Regions from separate parts of the Alkalihalobacterium sp. APHAB7 genome, predicted to be linked through region 2. Evidence: predicted binding sites of a transcription regulator. Region 2 holds the regulator's gene; the other holds the start of a gene.
The links. The regulator CtsR, encoded in region 2, represses protease genes until heat stress. The targets are predictions, from matches to a motif close to ATGGTCAATAAAGGTCAAACA.

Region 1 (9,520 bases), on a different contig from region 2:
GTCATACCAAATTCAGCACTTCTTGTTTCAGTAAAAGGATTAATTTCTACAAATGTATCCTCATCAAGAAGAAGTTCGATACGCTCACGAGCCGTTAATTTACCTTTTGCGTGTTGGGCTTCTATTCGATTTTCACCACCACCAAGTTTAACCTTTTCGCGGCGTTCTTCCATAATATCGAGTTTATCAAACATATCCATCGTCTATTCCTCCATTCTGATCGGTATTTAAGTACTGCTATTACGCAAGTTTAACGAGGAATAAAGGTTGACCGTATTCAACTAATTGGCCGTTCTCTACTAAAACTTCAACAATTTCACCATTAACTTCTGCTTCTAGTTCGTTCATTAACTTCATTGCTTCAACGATACAAACAACACTTTCTTGTGTTACTTTATCACCAGCTTTTACATATGGGTCAGAGTCAGGTGATGGAGCAGAATAGAATGTTCCTACCATTGGTGAAGTAATCTTATGAAGGTTTGCGTCTTCTACAACTGGCACAGCTGCTTCTGGTTGTTTTTCTTCTTGAACTGGTGCTGCTGGCGCTGGTGCCGCTGCTGGTGCAGGCGTTGGTGCTGGTGCTGCTACTGGTGCTGCTGTTTCAGCAGGTGCTACGAATTCTGTTGTCGTACCACGTTTAATCGTAACTTCTTGTTTTCCTTCACCTTTAATTGTTAGTTCTGTAATAGTAGATTTGTCAACCGCACGGATAAGTTCTTTAAGATCAGTAATTTTAAACATGTAAAACACTCCTTAGTTTAGTTTGATTGATTTTTTAAGAAAAAGCGTTGATATTCTTGTTTCTCAAGCGCTTCTTTTGTAAGTATTGAATGCATAACAAAATCTGCATAAATGGAAGCTATTTCTTCTATTGAATATCGTCCATTTGATTTATACCATTTATAGGTCCAGTTAATCATTCCGAAAATCCCCATCGATGTAATTGGTACCGGAAGCTCTGGACGAAACTCCCCTTTGTCTATACCTTCTTGTACAACTGTGAACATCATTTCTTTATAACGATCACGTTTTTGTTTTATTGATTGAAAGTAATCTGGTGCTAAATATAAGCTTTCTTGATAAAAAACCGTAACGTGTGGCCTGTACATATCAAACATCATCACAAACGATTTAACAGTTTCATATAAAATTTCAGCTGGAGTATTAAAGGTTTGGTAGGCTTCTTCCGCTTTGTCTAATACATACGTGATAAATGAATCATGGATGGTATAGAGTAATTCGTCTTTTGATTTAAAATTGTGATAGAAACCACCCTTTGAAGTACCACTCGCTTTTGCAATTTTATCAACTGTAACTGCATGAAATCCATTTTCCTCAAATAAATGAAGCGCTGCTTCAGTTATTCGCTCCTTAGTTGATTGTGTCATTACTATTCACCTACCATTTCTGACGGTCGACTTAGAAACCAATATTAAACTTTATTTTTTTCTAAGAACTTTGTATCAAAGTTACCAGAAATAAAGTCTGGGTGTTCTAAAAGTCGAAGGTGGAACGGTATCGTCGTTTCAACACCATCTATAACGAATTCATTAAGTGCTCGTTTCATTCTCGCAATAGCTTCTTCACGATCTCTACCATGAACGATTAACTTTGCAATCATTGAATCATAGAATGGTGTAATCGTATAGCCCGGATATACAGCACTATCAACTCGAACGCCTAATCCACCTGGTGGTAAATACATCTCAATCTTTCCTGGTGATGGCATAAAGTTTTTATCTGGATTTTCCGCATTAATACGACATTCAATTGACCATCCATCAATTTGGATGTCTTCTTGAGTAAATGAAAGTTTAACACCACTCGCTACTAATATTTGTTCCTTTATTAAGTCTACCCCTGTTACTAATTCAGATACAGGATGTTCAACTTGAATACGAGTATTCATTTCCATGAAATAAAAGTTTTTATGTTTATCTAATAAAAATTCTACCGTACCAGCTCCGCAGTAACTAACAGCTTGAGCTGCTTTTAAAGCGGCCTCACCCATTTTTGTGCGTAGTTCTTCATCAAGTGCTGGTGATGGTGCTTCTTCAATTAATTTTTGGTGTCGACGTTGAATAGAGCAATCTCTCTCTCCTAGATGGACAACATTTCCGAAACTATCACCAATAATTTGAATTTCAACGTGGCGCGGTTCTTCAACAAATTTTTCTAAATAAACACCAGGGTTACCGAAAGCGGTTTCAGCTTCTTGCTGAGCCATTGAAATTGCCTTTTTTAAATCAGCCTCAGTCTGAGCTACACGCATTCCTTTACCACCACCGCCTGCTGTTGCTTTAACCATAACAGGGAAGCCGATATCTCTAGCAGTAACGAGTGCATCTTCAATATCCTCAATAATTCCATCCGTACCAGGTACGATTGGAACACCTGCTGCTTGCATCGTATCACGAGCAACTGCTTTTGCTCCCATTTTATTGATCGCTTCTGGTGAAGGACCGATAAATGTAATATTATGCTCCGCACATTTCTCAGCAAAATCTGCATTTTCAGCTAAAAACCCGTAGCCTGGGTGGATAGCATCTGCTCCAGTACTCACTGCAACACTTAATATATTAATCATATTTAAGTAACTCTTACTTGAAAGGTGTGGTCCAATGCAATATGCTTCATCTGCTAAGTGAACATGTAATGCTTCTTTGTCTGCTTCTGAATAAACAGCTACTGTCTCTATACCTAATTCTCTACAAGCACGGATAACTCGGACAGCGATCTCTCCTCGGTTGGCAATCAATACCTTTTTAAACATTCTCTCACCCTTTTTCCGCTTATACAGCCTTCTTTTTTATCAAGACCGACTAGTCAGTCTGTATACCTGAATTTTATGAAAATTAACGAGAATTGTCAAGGTATTGTTTGAAACTAGTCTTTAACTCACTATTGTTAACAAGCAATAGTTATATAGTTAACGATTCGTTTTATGATCAAGTTAGGTACACGAAATTTTAATATTTATAAACTACTAAGCAATTATTAGTTAACATTGTTTTTTGTTTTCACTCATTTTGCATTAAATTTTTTTTATTTAATGTCTCTTTTTACAAAGATTGTTGCTCCGTGCTTTTGGACCGTAAGTCAAGCGAATGCTTGGCTCTTCACGCTATGCGTGAAGCTTTTGAAAATAAAATAACAAAGTTTTCGAAGACAGTCTATTTTATAGTCGACATAGAAAAAAGATTCCCCGAAAAATCTTCGGGAAATCTTAATCTATTTTTTGTATCTATTCATGTTCGGGTGTTTTACTTGCATATAACCTATTAATTGATTTTAAACTGTTTCATTAAATCTTGTAACTCCTCTGCTAGATTAGCTAAGCTTTGTGCATCCACTGCAATCTTTCTTGCTGATTCCGCTTGCTCGTAACTCGTGGCACTTACTTCCTCTGCACCTGCTGAAGCTTGCTCGGTAACAGCAGATATGCTTTCCATATCTTGTCCAATTTCTTGGCCAATCGTTGTTAATTGTTGAACAGCATCGTGAATTTGTGTGTTTTTAGATAATACACTCTCAACATAGGTCGCGATCTCTCGAAATGCATCACCGGCTTCTTGTACTGTTTTCTTGCCGTCTTGTACGACATTAGATCCACCTTCAATCGCTTGAACCGCACGGGAGCTTTCTTCTTGAGTTTCATGAATTAACGTTGCAATTTTTGTTGCAGACTCATTTGTTTCCTTTGCGAGTTTTCTTACTTCATTGGCAACTACCGCAAATCCTTTACCTTGTTCACCAGCTCTAGCTGCTTCAATGGAGGCATTGAGCGCTAATAAGTTCGTTTGTTCCGCAATGTTTGTAATTATTTCAATAATATTACCAATCTCTCTAGATTGTTGATCGAGTTTTCTAATGATCATTTTTGCTTGATCTACTGATTGATGAATATCATTCATACTGACAATCGCAGCTTCTGCTGATCCCTGTCCTTTAAAAGCAACATCTTTACTTTGAGACGATGTTGCAATGACATCATCCGTATAGCATGCAATTTTATTAACCGTATTTAGCATCGTATTCATTCGATCTGTAGTGTTCGTAACTGAATCTGCAATATCTGTCGTACCAGATGCTAATTCATTAATCGTTACTGCCACTTGTTCGGCTGAACTTTTCGTTTCTTCACTTGAAATAAGCATTACATCTGATGACGTCTTTACTGTTGTAGATACTTTTTCAATTCTTAATAATAATTCCTGGATTTTTTTGATCATGGCATTAAAGTTGGAGCCGAGAGTACCAACCTCATCATTTGACTCATATTCTGAAGCAATCGTTAAATCTCCTTGTGCAACCTTTGTTGTTAGTTCACTTAGTCTCTGAATAGGTGTGACTAACTTTCTTGCAAAGATAATAATAATGATAAACGTAAAGCCTAGTACGACTGCTGTAGTCACAAAAGATAACATAGCTAAATAAGATAGATTACTTGTAATTTCTTCGACCGGGGCGGAAATGATTAAACCCATTTGTGTAGCTGGAATTAAAGTATAGTAGGCAAAACTATCCAGCCCATTATCTACAAACTGATCCGCTCCAGTTTCACCTCGCAATGTGGATGAAACAATACTAGCTAATTGTTCATTGTCTGTTTCTAATAAATTTACTTCCCCAATATAGTCTTGATTAGGATGAGCGATGATTGTTCCTAAGTGGTTAACAAGAAACGCATACCCCTTTTCACCTATTTGTAATTCTGATACTAATTGCACAATTTCTCCGATTGGGATTGTTGCTATAATTACGCCAATATTTTTTTGACCATTATGAACAGGAACTGCAATGGCTACTACTTGTTCACCACTTGCCCTTGATACGATTGGCTCTGAAACAGCAGTTTCATTGGTTTCCAATACTTGAATAAAATAATCACGATTTGATACGTCAGCTTCCGTTCGACCTTGTGAAATTGCATTTCCTTTCAGGTCTGAATATAATATCATTTCATAATCACTGGTTCGATTAAACTCTGAAATAATATAGTTCACAATATCTTCCCTGTCATTAGACTTTAATGTCTCCGTGTTAGCCATTACTTCAACTTGTCTAATACGCTGTTCAAAGTAATGGTTAATGTATCGTTGCGCGTTTTCTAAACTAATCTCTGATTTTTCAGTAAATTCAACTTCTAAAAAATCTTTCGCCTTATCCTGATTGATGTAGGCTACGACAATTAATGCAACTGCAACGATTGGTAGCATGACGAATAATAATTTCATTTTTAAACTTTTCATGATATTCCCCCCACCCATTTCTATATAATCTCTCTTTTGCGCTGTAACTCATTAGTTATGATTCCCTAATACTGATCAGCGCCTCGAAAATGAAGCGATTTCAAGAATGTTAGTTATTTTTTCGTGACTATAAACACAAGTCATTATACCTAATAGAGAGTTACAGATGATTAACACTTAGTTTAAGCAACCTCCTATATATCCATGAAAAAACTTAACTTACCTCCTTATTCCTTTAATTTCGCTTCATTTATTCTACTATCGGTTATGTTTTAGTTATTTTCAATAGTTTTGTATGAAAAGTTAAAATTTTTAAACGATTTATATCCATTGAGACTTTATACCTATAAACACTAATGATATATTGAAATTATTTCTTACATGATCAATGAAAAAATCTGCTCTCTATCTAACCATTATCTTTCTGTTTCATCCAAAGTGCTCCTGTACAAAAAAAAGTGTTTTATTAACATAATTTATGTATTAACTTTATATTTTTATTTTTCCTTTTTTCATAATTTGTGTCGAATTTACATAAATTTAAACTGTAACCCCTTTCACCATTTCCTTTAATAGCTAATACATATATAGTACATATACTTATTAATGTCCTCTTGTGGTCTTTACTTGGAAATTGCTTCAAAAAAATGATCACATATATAGACTATTTCGACATGATATGCTAATAATAGTTAGAAAAAGGAAAAGGAATTAATTTATTTATGAATAATAAAGGAAAGGTGATGACTGTGGGCTATAATGCATTAAAAATGAAGAAGTTGTTGGAAGTTGATCGTTTTTTACATGGCACGTATGAAGATGTTAAAGAAAAAGTTGGTTGTGAAGATACTGCACTTGAGATGGTATTTCAAACTTATGTCATGAAAGAAAAAATCCTTCAAAATGCTTACGTTCATCTAACGTAATACGTGAGAATATTTAATGAACAACCTTAAGATCTATCTCTCAAATGATATACTGAAAGAATAAAGAAGCATCCTCCCTTTCCAAAAGGACAGGATGCTTCTAATTTTATAGCTAAGTTAAGTTAAGTTAAGTTAAGTTAAGTTAAGTTAAGTTAAGTTAATCATCGGCATTATATCAACAATTATATATAACAATATTTTTTACTAGTCGAACCTTGTAAATTATTTTTTGAACACAACAATTTGTTCTTCAATTACGTCTACTTTCACAGCCTTTACATCTTCTTCATCGATAATTAAATCGACAATTGGATCTTCAATTTTTTCTTGAATCGCTCTTCTCAAAGGACGCGCACCAAAGTTTGGATCGTATCCTTTTTCTACAAGCATTTCTTTTGCCTCGTTTTTGATTTCAATATTCAGTGATTGTTCTTCTGCTTTTCTAAACACATCTTCGAGCATTAAATCAACAATTTGCATCAGATGTTCTTTTTCTAGCTGATTAAAATGGACTGTTGAGTCAATTCGATTTAGAAACTCCGGTTTGAAGTACTGATCGAGTATCTTGGCATTACTTGTCATAATAATCACTGTATCTTTAAAGCTAATAGTGCGTCCGTGACTATCTGTAAGTCTTCCGTCTTCAAGAATTTGCAAGAAGAGGTGTTGAACTTCAGGATGTGCTTTTTCTATTTCGTCTAAGAGAACGATACTATAAGGATTTCTGCGAATTTGTTCCGTTAACTGTCCCGCTTCTTCATGCCCTACATAGCCAGGTGGTGAGCCAATCAATTTAGAAACGGTGTGTTTTTCCATATACTCGCTCATATCTAATCGAATAAGAGCGTCTCTATTTCCAAATAGTTCTTCAGCCAATACTTTTGTTAGTTCTGTTTTTCCTACCCCTGTTTGACCTACAAACATGAAAGAGGCAATCGGACGATTCGAACGACTAAAGCCTGCACGGTTTCTTCGGATCGCTTTCGCTACCGCTTCGACAGCCGCAGCTTGACCAATGACTTTATTTGCGAGTTGAACTTGTAAGTTTCTTAGCTTTTCTTGCTCACTTTGTTGTAATTTTCGAACAGGGATGCCCGTTTTCTTTTCAATTAAAAGTTGAATGTCCTCAACCGTTACCGCTGGGTCATTATTTTCTGCGTGTTTCAGCTTTTCTTCTAATTGTAGTTCTTCTTGACGTAATTTCGCGGCTGTTTCATAGTCTTCTTTTTCAGCAGCTTTTATTTTTTCCTTTTGAATAGCTTCTAACCTTGCTTCAATATTTGCTTGTTTATTGCTCGCATCTTTTAAATTGCATTTTGAACCTGCTTCATCCAGTAAATCGATGGCCTTATCTGGGAGCTGTCGATCTTGTATGAAACGATGTGAAAGTTCAACGCAAGTCTTAATAACTTCTTCAGGATATTTTACACCGTGGTAAGCTTCATATTTTGGCGCTAGTCCTTTCAATATCGTAATCGCATCATCTACAGACGATTCATTGACCTTAATCGGTTGAAAACGTCTTTCAAGTGCGCCATCCTTTTCAATATCGCGGTACTCTTTAAGAGTTGTTGCCCCTATGACTTGGATTTGCCCACGGGCTAACGCAGGTTTCAATATATTTCCTGCATCCATTGAACCTTCTGTTTTTCCTGCACCAACGAGCTGATGAATTTCATCAATAAAAAGTACAGTATTCTGGTTGGCTTCTAACTCAGCTAAGAGCTGCTTCATTCGTTCTTCAAACTGTCCTCGATATGAAGTTCCTGAAATAAGTGAAGCGACATCAAGTGAAATGATTTCTTTATTTCGTAATTTAGATGGAACATTTCCTTCAATAATTCTTAGGGCAAGACCTTCAGCAATTGCTGTTTTTCCGACTCCTGGCTCTCCGATAAGCACTGGGTTATTTTTATTACGACGATTTAAGATTTCTGTGACTTGTTCAATTTCATCATCGCGTCCAATTACCGGGTCGATCATCCCCGTTTTCGCAACCTCGGTTACGTTTCTTCCAAATTGTTTTAATACACTCGTTTTTTCAGGTTCGATATTGCATGACCCTGAAGAGCAGTCCTCACCGCTATTTTTTGCCTCGTAATCAAAGGTAGACGTTGAAAACATTGCACCTCTTTTAGCTTCCTTACGAATTTCCTCGTAGCAGTGAGAACATACCGTTAATTCTCTTCTTTGACCATTGACCTCTACTTGTAAAAAGACATTCGCTTCACGGCTTTGACACTTTGTACACTTCATTTTTTTCACTCCTTTTTTGGTCTAATTTGACTTTGACTAACTTTGACCTTTAATTATTTTTAATATATACCAAATGACTATAAATGGCAACTTATTTTTGACTAATTCTGACCTTTTATTTCATTTTTTTATTTTCAGAATTTTGTTACAATGTTTGTATACTCGTTTATAAAAGGATGTGAGTTTATGCTTACCGTCGGCTCTTTTTTCAAACAAAATGCCTCTAAATATCGTGATAAACCTGCTGTCATCTTTCACAATCAAACACATACATACGAAGAACTCAATACTAGAACAAATCAATTGGCAAATGCCTTTACTAAAAGAGGGTTTCAAAAAGGTGACAAAGTTGCTGTATTTATGAAAAATCATTCTACTTATGTTGAAATCATTGGTGCCCTCGCTAAAATTGGTGTCATCCTCGTTCCCATTAACTACCGCTTACTGAGTAAGGATATTGAATATATTCTTAACCATTCTGAATCCCGTGGTGTCATAACGACTGGTGACTATGAATCTATCATTCGTAACATTCTTCCTTTGACTCCGGTCCTAGATACACTTCTTGTCGTAGATGGTCAATCCGACTATCCATTTCATGAATATGAAGCATTTCTTCAATCTGGTTCAACGGAAGAACCTAATGTACCTATTGACGAAACCGATCCGTTTTATTACGGCTATACTTCTGGAACAACAGGAAAACCAAAAGCCGTTGTCATCTCACACCGTTCACGTGTCCTTACTGGCATCGTTGCTGCTTATGAGTACAAAATTGATGAGTCTGACATTCATATTGTTGCTGGACCGATCTATCATGCAGCCCCATGGATTTTCTTACTGATGCAACTTATTGTTGGTGGTACGGTTGTAATACAAGAAACCTTCGATCCGGAACAATTTTTACAATTAACGGAAAAGTATAAAGCAACCAATACTTTTATGGCACCGACGATGTTTAATTTTATACTTAACCTTCCTTCTAAAACGAAAGAAAAATATAACCACACGACCATGCGCGTATTAATTTCAGCTGGAGCCCCATTACCAACACAAACAAAAAATGAAATACTGAAGTATTTT
Region 2 (9,520 bases):
AGGAAGTGAAGTCCTGAGGAACGGATCGTATCTAAATACGTGAGTACCGGAAGGGCAAAACTGACGAAGAAATTCTAAGCTTATCAAAATCCGTAATGTCTAGTGGCGATAGCGAAGAGGTCACACCCGTTCCCATGCCGAACACGGAAGTTAAGCTCTTCAGCGCCGATGGTAGTTGGGGGCTTCCCCCTGTGAGAGTAGGACGTCGCTAGGCACAAAGCACAACCCAAATGGGTTGTGCTTTTTTAGATTCATTTCATTTTGTTTATCATTGTTTGACAATTTTTTTCAAAGGGATGAGTAGATACTACTTTATGTATTAAGAGGACTCAGAAGCCCTTATTGCAAGAAATTTTAGTGAATATCACATGGTTTTAGTAAAATAAGAGCCTCTCAGACCGCGAAACAAAAGATGAACATCAATAAAATTATACGCGCAACCTCGAAGCAGTAGTAGTTAGTTAAAAACATAAACCTAATCAATCTTACTAAAGTCTAAAAATCTTGTTTTAAGTCGAGAAAATGGATATTTTGTTACACTTAAAAAGATTAAGCAGATGGACTAATGACAACAGATAATCCGTAATGTTTCCGCTAATTTTGTTAATAGGAAAGAGGATTTTTACATATGGATCTCGAAAAGAATCTTTAACATACATAAAATCGAATGAAACTCATATTTTGGGCAATAATTATAGGTGTATGTGTTTGCAACTCTCAGTTATTTTTTTTATAATTAATATAGTCAAATATAGTCAAAGTCAAGGGAGGGGGCATGATGAGAAATATCTCTGATATTATTGAGCAGTATTTAAAAAATATTTTAACTGATAGTGATGGGGAGCTTATAGAAATTAAAAGAAGCGAACTAGCGAAACAATTTCAATGTGTTCCATCACAAATAAATTATGTGATTAGTACACGCTTTACCATTGAAAGAGGCTATATTGTTGAAAGTAAACGCGGTGGAGGCGGGTACATTCGAATAATAAAAGTAAAAGCGCACAATCAGTCAGACCTCTTTGAACAGATGATGCAGCTTATTGGTGATAAGGTAAGTCAAGCTAATGCAGAAGACTTGATTTCGAGGTTATACGAAGAGGGTGCTGTATCTAAGCGTGAAGCGAATTTAATGTTTAGTGTGATTGATCCTACATTATTTAATACAAATAATACTTTACTGCGGGATTATATTCGAGCGAATGTTCTCAAGTCAATGCTCCAAACTTTAAAATATCGAGAGTAGCTATGGTTTTTTTCCATACAATCCGTATCTAATGTTTTGAAGGGAGAGGTGGTTTTCATGATTTGTCAGGAGTGTAATAAACGTCCTGCCACTTTACACTTCACTAAAATAATTAACGGTGAAAAAACCGAGTTCCATATATGTGAACATTGTGCGAAAGAAAAAGGAGAGTACTTTCCAGGGTCGAATAGCTTTTCTATTCATCAATTGTTATCAGGGTTATTAAACTTCGAACAACCCGTTTCTAAAGGGCAAACGTCAGGAGTAAATCCAAGACAGCCATTAACTTGTGAGAAATGTAAAATGTCCTATGAACAATTTGTTCGAACTGGTAGGTTTGGGTGTGCCACTTGTTACGAAACCTTTAGTGATAAACTTGATCCTATTTTAAAGAAAGTCCATAGCGGTAATCACTCACACTCAGGGAAAATACCTAAAAGAATCGGTGGAACTATAGAGGTTCGTAGGAAGATTAATTCGTTAAAAGAGGCGTTACAACAGCATATTGCGAAAGAGGAATTTGAAGAAGCTGCGACTGTAAGAGATCAAATCCGTACATTAGAAAAATCTATATTCAATCAAGGGGAGGGGTAATTTATGTCACTTGAACGTTTTATTAGTGAAGCAATTAGCCCTTGGATGAAAAAAGATGGACCAGATTCGGATATTGTGTTGAGTAGCCGAATAAGATTAGCTAGGAACCTAAAAGATTTTACGTTTCCTATTTTGGCTACTATGGAGGAAGCCAAGTTAATTGTTAACCACATTAGCACAAATTTAATGAAAAACCCTTATAACTCAGTTGGCCAACTAGAGTTACTCCATATGGATGATTTAAAAGCTAATGTAAAGAAAGTATTAGTTGAAAAGCATTTGATTAGTCCTCATTTATCAGAAGAATCAAAGCATGGTGCTGTTCTACTAAGTGAGGATGAATCAGTCAGCATCATGATTAATGAAGAAGATCATCTACGAATCCAATGCTTGTTTTCTGGATTTCAATTAAGCGAAGGGCTTGTACTCGCTAGTGGTTTAGATGATTGGATTGAAGATAAGTTGACTTATGCTTTCGATGAAAAACGAGGGTACTTAACTAGCTGTCCAACGAATGTAGGAACTGGCTTGAGAGCTTCTGTTATGATGCATCTTCCTGCCCTGGTCATGACACAACAATTAAATAAAATATTACCGGCCATTAACCAGCTGGGGTTAGTTGTTCGGGGGATTTACGGTGAAGGTAGCGAAGCCTTAGGGAACTTGTTCCAAATTTCAAATCAAATGACGCTAGGAAAATCAGAACAAGATATTGTTGAAGATTTACGTGGAGTGGTTATCCAATTAATTCAACAAGAACGCTCAGCGAGAGAAAGGTTATTACAATCCTCAAAAATTCAATTAGAGGATCGTGTCTATCGTTCTTTTGGAGTTTTATCAAATAGTAGAATTATGGAGTCGAAGGAAGCGGCACAACGCTTATCAGAAGTACGATTGGGAATTGATCTAGGTTTAATTGAAGGTATTTCAGGTAATATCCTTAATGAACTTATGATATTAACTCAACCAGGATTTTTACAGCAGTTCGCCGGGGAAACGCTCTCTCCAAATCAAAGAGATGAGCGAAGAGCAGCACTTATTAGAGAACGTCTTAAACTAGAAGGCGTCCAGAAATAATCTTGGAGGTGGATGAATATGATGTTTGGAAGATTTACAGAAAGAGCTCAAAAAGTATTGGCGTTAGCACAAGAAGAAGCGATCCGTCTTGGTCATAATAATATTGGGACTGAACATATTCTACTAGGTCTTATCCGTGAAGGAGAAGGGATTGCTGCCAAAGCCCTTCAAGCCTTAGGTCTAGGTTCAGATAAAATTCAAAATGAAGTAGAAACTCTAATCGGTACTGGTCAAGAAGGAACGAAGACCATCCACTATACTCCGCGTGCCAAAAAAGTCATTGAACTTTCAATGGATGAAGCAAGAAAATTAGGTCATTCCTACGTTGGAACTGAACATATACTATTAGGGTTAATTCGTGAAGGAGAAGGTGTAGCTGCTCGTGTCCTAAACAATTTAGGGGTGAGTTTGAATAAAGCTCGCCAACAAGTGCTACAACTACTTGGAAGCAGTGAGGCGTCGGGTAGTAACCAACAATCTGGAGCAACTGCTCATGCCAATACACCAACTTTGGATAGTCTAGCGCGTGATCTTACGGCGATTGCTAAAGAAGAAGCGTTAGACCCTGTGATTGGAAGAAGCAAAGAAATCGAGCGTGTCATCCAAGTTCTTAGCCGCCGTACAAAAAACAATCCAGTTCTAATTGGTGAACCAGGGGTTGGTAAAACGGCGATAGCAGAAGGGTTAGCACAGGAAATTATTAATAATGAAGTTCCTGAAACTCTACGTAATAAGCGTGTGATGACCTTAGATATGGGTACGGTCGTAGCCGGTACAAAATATCGTGGTGAGTTTGAGGACCGTTTGAAAAAAGTAATGGATGAAATTCGTCAAGCTGGTAACGTAATCTTATTTATTGATGAGCTTCATACTCTTATTGGAGCAGGGGGCGCTGAGGGAGCAATTGATGCATCAAATATCTTAAAGCCTTCACTTGCTCGCGGTGAGTTACAATGTATTGGTGCAACCACTATAGATGAGTACCGTAAGTACATTGAAAAAGATGCGGCTTTAGAACGTCGTTTCCAGCCAATCCAAGTCAATGAGCCGACAAATGACGAGTCCGTTCAGATTTTAAAAGGGTTACGTGACCGTTATGAGGCGCATCACCGTGTAACAATTACAGATGCTGCGATTGAAGAGGCAGTTAAACTGTCAGATCGCTATATTTCCGACCGTTTTTTACCAGATAAAGCGATTGATCTAATTGATGAAGCTGCTTCAAAAGTCCGTTTACGTTCATATACAGCACCACCGAACTTAAAAGAACTTGAAGGTAGACTAGAAGAAACTCGAAAAGAAAAAGATGCAGCAGTTCAAAGCCAAGAATTTGAAAAGGCAGCTTCTTTACGTGACTCAGAGCAACGTTTACGAGAAGAACTAGATTCCATGAAAAATGAGTGGAAAAAGAAACAAGGGCAAGAAAATACAGAAGTAACTGTAGAAGATATTGCCCAAGTCGTTACAAGCTGGACAGGAATTCCTGTATCAAGACTAGTAGAAGAAGAAACAGATCGTCTTCTTCGTATGGAAGAAATTCTTCACAAACGTGTGATTGGTCAAGGGGAGGCTGTAAAAGCTATTTCTAAGGCCGTTCGTCGTGCGCGTGCTGGCTTAAAAGATCCAAAACGTCCAATTGGTTCATTTATTTTCTTAGGTCCTACAGGTGTAGGTAAAACCGAACTTGCTCGTGCTGTTGCAGAAACATTATTTGGCGATGAAGATGCGTTTATTCGTATTGATATGTCTGAATACATGGAAAAGCATGCAACGAGTCGTTTAGTTGGCTCACCTCCAGGTTATGTTGGTCATGATGAGGGTGGACAATTAACGGAGAAAGTTCGTCGTAATCCATATTCCGTTATCTTACTTGACGAAATTGAAAAAGCGCACCCAGAAGTTTTTAATATTCTATTACAAGTATTAGAAGATGGAAGACTAACGGACTCTAAAGGGCGTACAGTAGACTTTAGAAATACAGCTGTTATTATGACGTCTAACGTAGGGGCTAGTACTCTTCGCAAAAATAAATCACTTGGTTTCACTGTAGATAGTGAGGATCAAAACTATAAAGATATGAAAGGTAAAGTCATGACTGAGCTAAAAAATAGCTTCCGTCCAGAGTTCCTAAATCGTATCGATGAGATCATTGTCTTCCACTCTCTTGAGAAGAAACATATCCGTGAGATCATTAGTTTAATGGCAGAACAGTTAGAAAAGCGTCTTGCTGAACAAGGCATTCAATTTGAATTGACTGAAGCGGCCAAAGATAAAATTTCGGATGAAGGATTTGACCCAGAGTATGGAGCGCGTCCACTGCGTCGAGCCCTGCAAAAACAAGTCGAGGACCGTCTATCTGAAGAATTGTTAAAAGGAAATATTAAAAAAGGACAAAAAGCAATTATCGATGTAAAAGAGAATGAGCTTGTCGTTGAAACAAAAGAAAGTGCACAAGTCTAAAAGTAATAGCTTTTAAGAAAGGGAACTGGGGGAGATATTTCTCTTTCAGTTCTTTTTCAATCATTAGGATATACAAAGAAAAGCCATCTACTTATACTTCTTTTGGTAATAAGTCGTGTTTTTCTAAAAACCATTCATGATACAATTAACATAAGAGTAGGTTATAAAGAGGGGAATAGAATGGCGAAAAAGAAAACGAAATTTGTATGTCAAGAATGTGGTTATGAATCCACGAAATGGATGGGTAAATGTCCAGGCTGTCAAAGTTGGAATTCGATGGTCGAGGAATTTGCTGAGTCTGCAACGAAAGGACGAAGCTTTGTTACCGGCGAGCGTACGGAAACTTCAAGTCGACCACAATCAATCACCAAAGTAGAAAACGAACTTGAGGAAAGAATTAGTACTGAAATGAAAGAGTTAAATCGCGTATTAGGTGGGGGCATTGTGCCGGGCTCACTTGTATTAGTAGGTGGAGACCCCGGTATTGGGAAGTCTACGATTTTACTTCAGCTTTCCTATCAGTTAGCTAAGAACTCTTATAAAGTGCTTTATATTTCTGGAGAAGAATCGATGAAACAAACGAAGCTAAGAGCAGATCGATTAGGTGTCTTAGCTGATCAATTATATGTGTTATCGGAGACAGATGTCGATTATATTGAGAAGGCCATTAACGACATTCAACCAACACTCGTTGTAATTGATTCTATTCAAACGGTGTTCCATCAAGATGTTACTTCTGCACCGGGGAGTGTTTCACAAGTCAGAGAATGTACTGCGGCGTTTATGAAAATTGCCAAAACGAAAGGAATTGCAATTTTTATCGTCGGTCACGTTACGAAACAAGGATCAATTGCCGGTCCTAAACTATTAGAGCATATGGTAGATTCTGTTCTTTACTTTGAAGGAGAAAGGCATCATACCTATCGAATTTTAAGAGCAGTGAAAAATCGCTTTGGCTCAACGAATGAAATCGGGATATTTGAAATGAAGGAAGGCGGACTAGAAGAAGTCGTCAATCCATCTGAGATCTTTCTAGAGGAAAGAACAGAAGGAGCAGCAGGCTCGACAGTCGTAGCATCGATGGAGGGAACAAGGCCCGTTTTAGTTGAAATTCAAGCACTTGTTTCGCCAACAAGCTTTGGTAACCCTAGAAGAATGGCTACAGGAATTGACCATAATCGAGTGTCGCTCTTAATGGCAGTATTGGAAAAGCGAGTCGGGTTGTTATTGCAAAGCCAAGATGCCTATTTAAATGTGGCAGGTGGGGTTCGTTTAGATGAGCCAGCTATTGATTTAGCCATTGCTTTAAGTATTGCGTCCAGCTTTAGGAATCAATCGACGCAGCCGACAGATGTAATGATTGGAGAAGTTGGATTAACAGGGGAAGTTAGACGAGTAGCTAGAATTGAGCAACGAATTAATGAGGCGGCAAAGCTCGGTTTTAAGCGAGCGATTATTCCTCAGAAAAATATCGGCGGCTGGACGATTCCAAAGAGTATTCAAGTCATTGGGGTGGAAACGCTTGAAGATGCTCTAGACGTTGCGCTAGGAGGCTAAGAATGGAAGAACGAAAAAAAGGAAAGTTTATCACCGATATTTTAAAACTAGTAGCGCCAGGGACAGCATTAAGAGATGGTATTGATAATGTACTTAGAGCTAAAACAGGTGGATTAATCGTTTTAGGGTACAATGCAGAGATGCAAAATATCGTAGATGGCGGCTTTTTTATCGATTGTGAATTTTCACCCGCTTATTTATATGAGCTAGCTAAAATGGATGGTGCAATCATTTTAAGTAAAGATGGGCAAAGTATTTTATATGCAAATACGCAACTTAACCCTAATAACTCGATTTCTTCGAATGAAACGGGGATCCGTCATAGAACAGCAGAGCGTGTTGCGAAACAAACAGGGAATTTAGTCATCTCGATTTCACAACGTCGCAATGTTATTACGCTGTATAAAGGAGAGTACCAATATTCGTTGCGAGATATTGGCGTTATTTTGACGAAGGCTAATCAAGCCATTCAAACGTTAGAGAAATACAAGACAGTATTAGATCAAGGTATTACAAATTTAGGAGCATTAGAGTTTGAGGAACTTGTCACTTTTCAAGAAGTGTTTCAAGTCATTCACCGAGTGCAAATGGTATTACGTATAAAAAACGAAATCTTAAACTATGTAAACGAGCTTGGTAGTGAAGGGCGTTTAATTACTATGCAGTTGAATGAACTTGTCTCTAATATTGAGAAAGAAGCACTTCTATTAATTAAGGACTACGTCAAAGAAAAGTCACAAGATGCTTATGAAACGTTAAAAGATTTACAGAAGTTATCGAATGAAGAGTTACTAGACGAGCAGCTTGTCGTTAAGTTGCTGGGATACTCGAAAAACTTCAATATCCAAGAGCAAACCGTCTGTCCTAGGGGATATCGCATTCTATACAAAATTCCACGTTTACCATCTCTTGTCATAGAGAATTTAATAGATACATACGGGGATTTAAGTCAAATTATGGTTGCGTCTATTAAAGAGCTTGATGAAGTTGAAGGAATTGGAGAAGCACGTGCGAAAATGATTAAACATGGGTTAAATCGAATTCAGGAACAACTATTTATTGATCGCCATATATAATCTATTTCGACAAAAAAGGTCATTTCAGTTGTAATGTGTTGACGAATTTAGGAGAAAGATATATAATGGATAGTTTTAAATTGACATTGAACAAGGACATCTGATACGGTTAATTGTATACTACCTTAGAATTATTGTGTGATTTTGTGGAAAATATAGGTTGGTACGTTTCAAAAGAAAAAGTTTGTCTATAATAGTAAAAGGAGGTGAAATCATGCTAAAACGAATAGTCCAACTATTTTTTGTCCTAATAGGTGGGACGTTAGGGTTTCTATTCATTCCTGAATTAATTGAAATCCTAAATTTTGGTGAGTTGCCAAATTGGGTTATGAGTTCTTATGCAGGAGCAGTTTTTGGAGCAATTATTTTTTATCTTTCTACTTTTTGGTTAGCTGATTATATCGTTGGTTTGATGAGGTTGATGGAAGAAGCCATTGTGAAAGCACCAATAACCGACGTACTTTTTGGAACAATGGGTCTTATCGTAGGTTTAATTGTTGCCTACTTGATTGGGATCCCAATTGACGCGATTCAAGTACCTGTGATCAGCTCAGTTTTACCGATCTTTATTACTTTTTTCCTTGGTTACTTTGGTTTCCAGATTGGATTTAAAAAGCGTGATGAACTTATAAATCTCTTTTCGGTCGCACAACGCAAAGACAAAAAGAAAGATGGAGACGTCGAAAAAGAACAAACCCGCACGATGAAACTACTAGATACTAGTGTTATTATTGACGGTCGTATTGCAGATATTTGTAAAACAGGATTTTTAGAGGGGACATTAATTATTCCTGAATTTGTATTGGAAGAGTTACAACATATTGCCGATTCTTCGGATGTGCTAAAAAGAAACCGGGGTCGTCGTGGATTAGATATCTTGAATAAAATCCAAAAGGAATTACCAATCAAGGTTGAAATATATGAAGGTGATTTTGATGAAATTCAAGAAGTGGACAGCAAGTTAGTAAAGCTAGCCAAATTGCTTTCAGGTATTGTAGTTACAAACGATTTTAACTTGAATAAAGTTTGTGAGTTGCAAGGTGTTCCTGTTTTAAATATTAATGACTTGGCAAATGCGGTTAAGCCAGTTGTTCTTCCTGGCGAAGAATTAAATGTTCAAGTGATTAAAGATGGGAAAGAGCACAATCAAGGTGTTGCTTACTTAGATGACGGAACAATGATCGTCGTTGAAGGCGGTCGAGATTACATTGGTAAACAAATTGATGTAATTGTTACGAGTGTTCTTCAAACAAGTGCAGGGCGGATGATTTTTGCCAAGCCTAAATTACTTGAAAAGGCATTATAAATATTAGAACTAAATAAGGTAGTGGTGAGGAGATTATGAACTATTCAGTAGTTATTCCTGCAGCAGGGCAAGGAAAACGAATGAAGGCAGGACAAAACAAACAATTTTTGCAATTATCTAGCATTCCCCTTATTATTCATACTCTTCTTGTATTTGAAAAAGATCCATGGTGTCGCCAAATCATTCTTGTTACGAATAAAGAAG

Region 1: ACNSTQ_RS05630 (ATP-dependent Clp protease ATP-binding subunit) is a predicted target of CtsR. The motif match lies at 8,532-8,552, and genes of this name have one in related genera.

The regions. Positions count from the first base shown of each region.
Region 1 is NZ_JBLWFS010000004.1:12,025-21,544, reverse strand. Features, by position in the region: gene ACNSTQ_RS05660 (acyl-CoA carboxylase subunit beta) at 1-194, opposite strand, end outside; gene accB (acetyl-CoA carboxylase biotin carboxyl carrier protein) at 241-744, opposite strand; gene ACNSTQ_RS05650 (TetR/AcrR family transcriptional regulator) at 762-1,391, opposite strand; gene accC (acetyl-CoA carboxylase biotin carboxylase subunit) at 1,436-2,776, opposite strand; gene ACNSTQ_RS05640 (methyl-accepting chemotaxis protein) at 3,285-5,255, opposite strand; gene ACNSTQ_RS05635 (hypothetical protein) at 5,978-6,181, shown strand; gene ACNSTQ_RS05630 (ATP-dependent Clp protease ATP-binding subunit) at 6,404-8,437, opposite strand; gene ACNSTQ_RS05625 (class I adenylate-forming enzyme family protein) at 8,624-9,520, shown strand, end outside.
Region 2 is NZ_JBLWFS010000023.1:1-9,520, forward strand. Features, by position in the region: rRNA gene rrf (5S ribosomal RNA) at 99-214, shown strand; gene ACNSTQ_RS17765 (CtsR family transcriptional regulator) at 779-1,246, shown strand; gene ACNSTQ_RS17770 (UvrB/UvrC motif-containing protein) at 1,304-1,840, shown strand; gene ACNSTQ_RS17775 (protein arginine kinase) at 1,844-2,917, shown strand; gene clpC (ATP-dependent protease ATP-binding subunit ClpC) at 2,936-5,377, shown strand; gene radA (DNA repair protein RadA) at 5,558-6,934, shown strand; gene disA (DNA integrity scanning diadenylate cyclase DisA) at 6,937-8,010, shown strand; gene ACNSTQ_RS17795 (PIN/TRAM domain-containing protein) at 8,225-9,316, shown strand; gene ispD (2-C-methyl-D-erythritol 4-phosphate cytidylyltransferase) at 9,352-9,520, shown strand, end outside.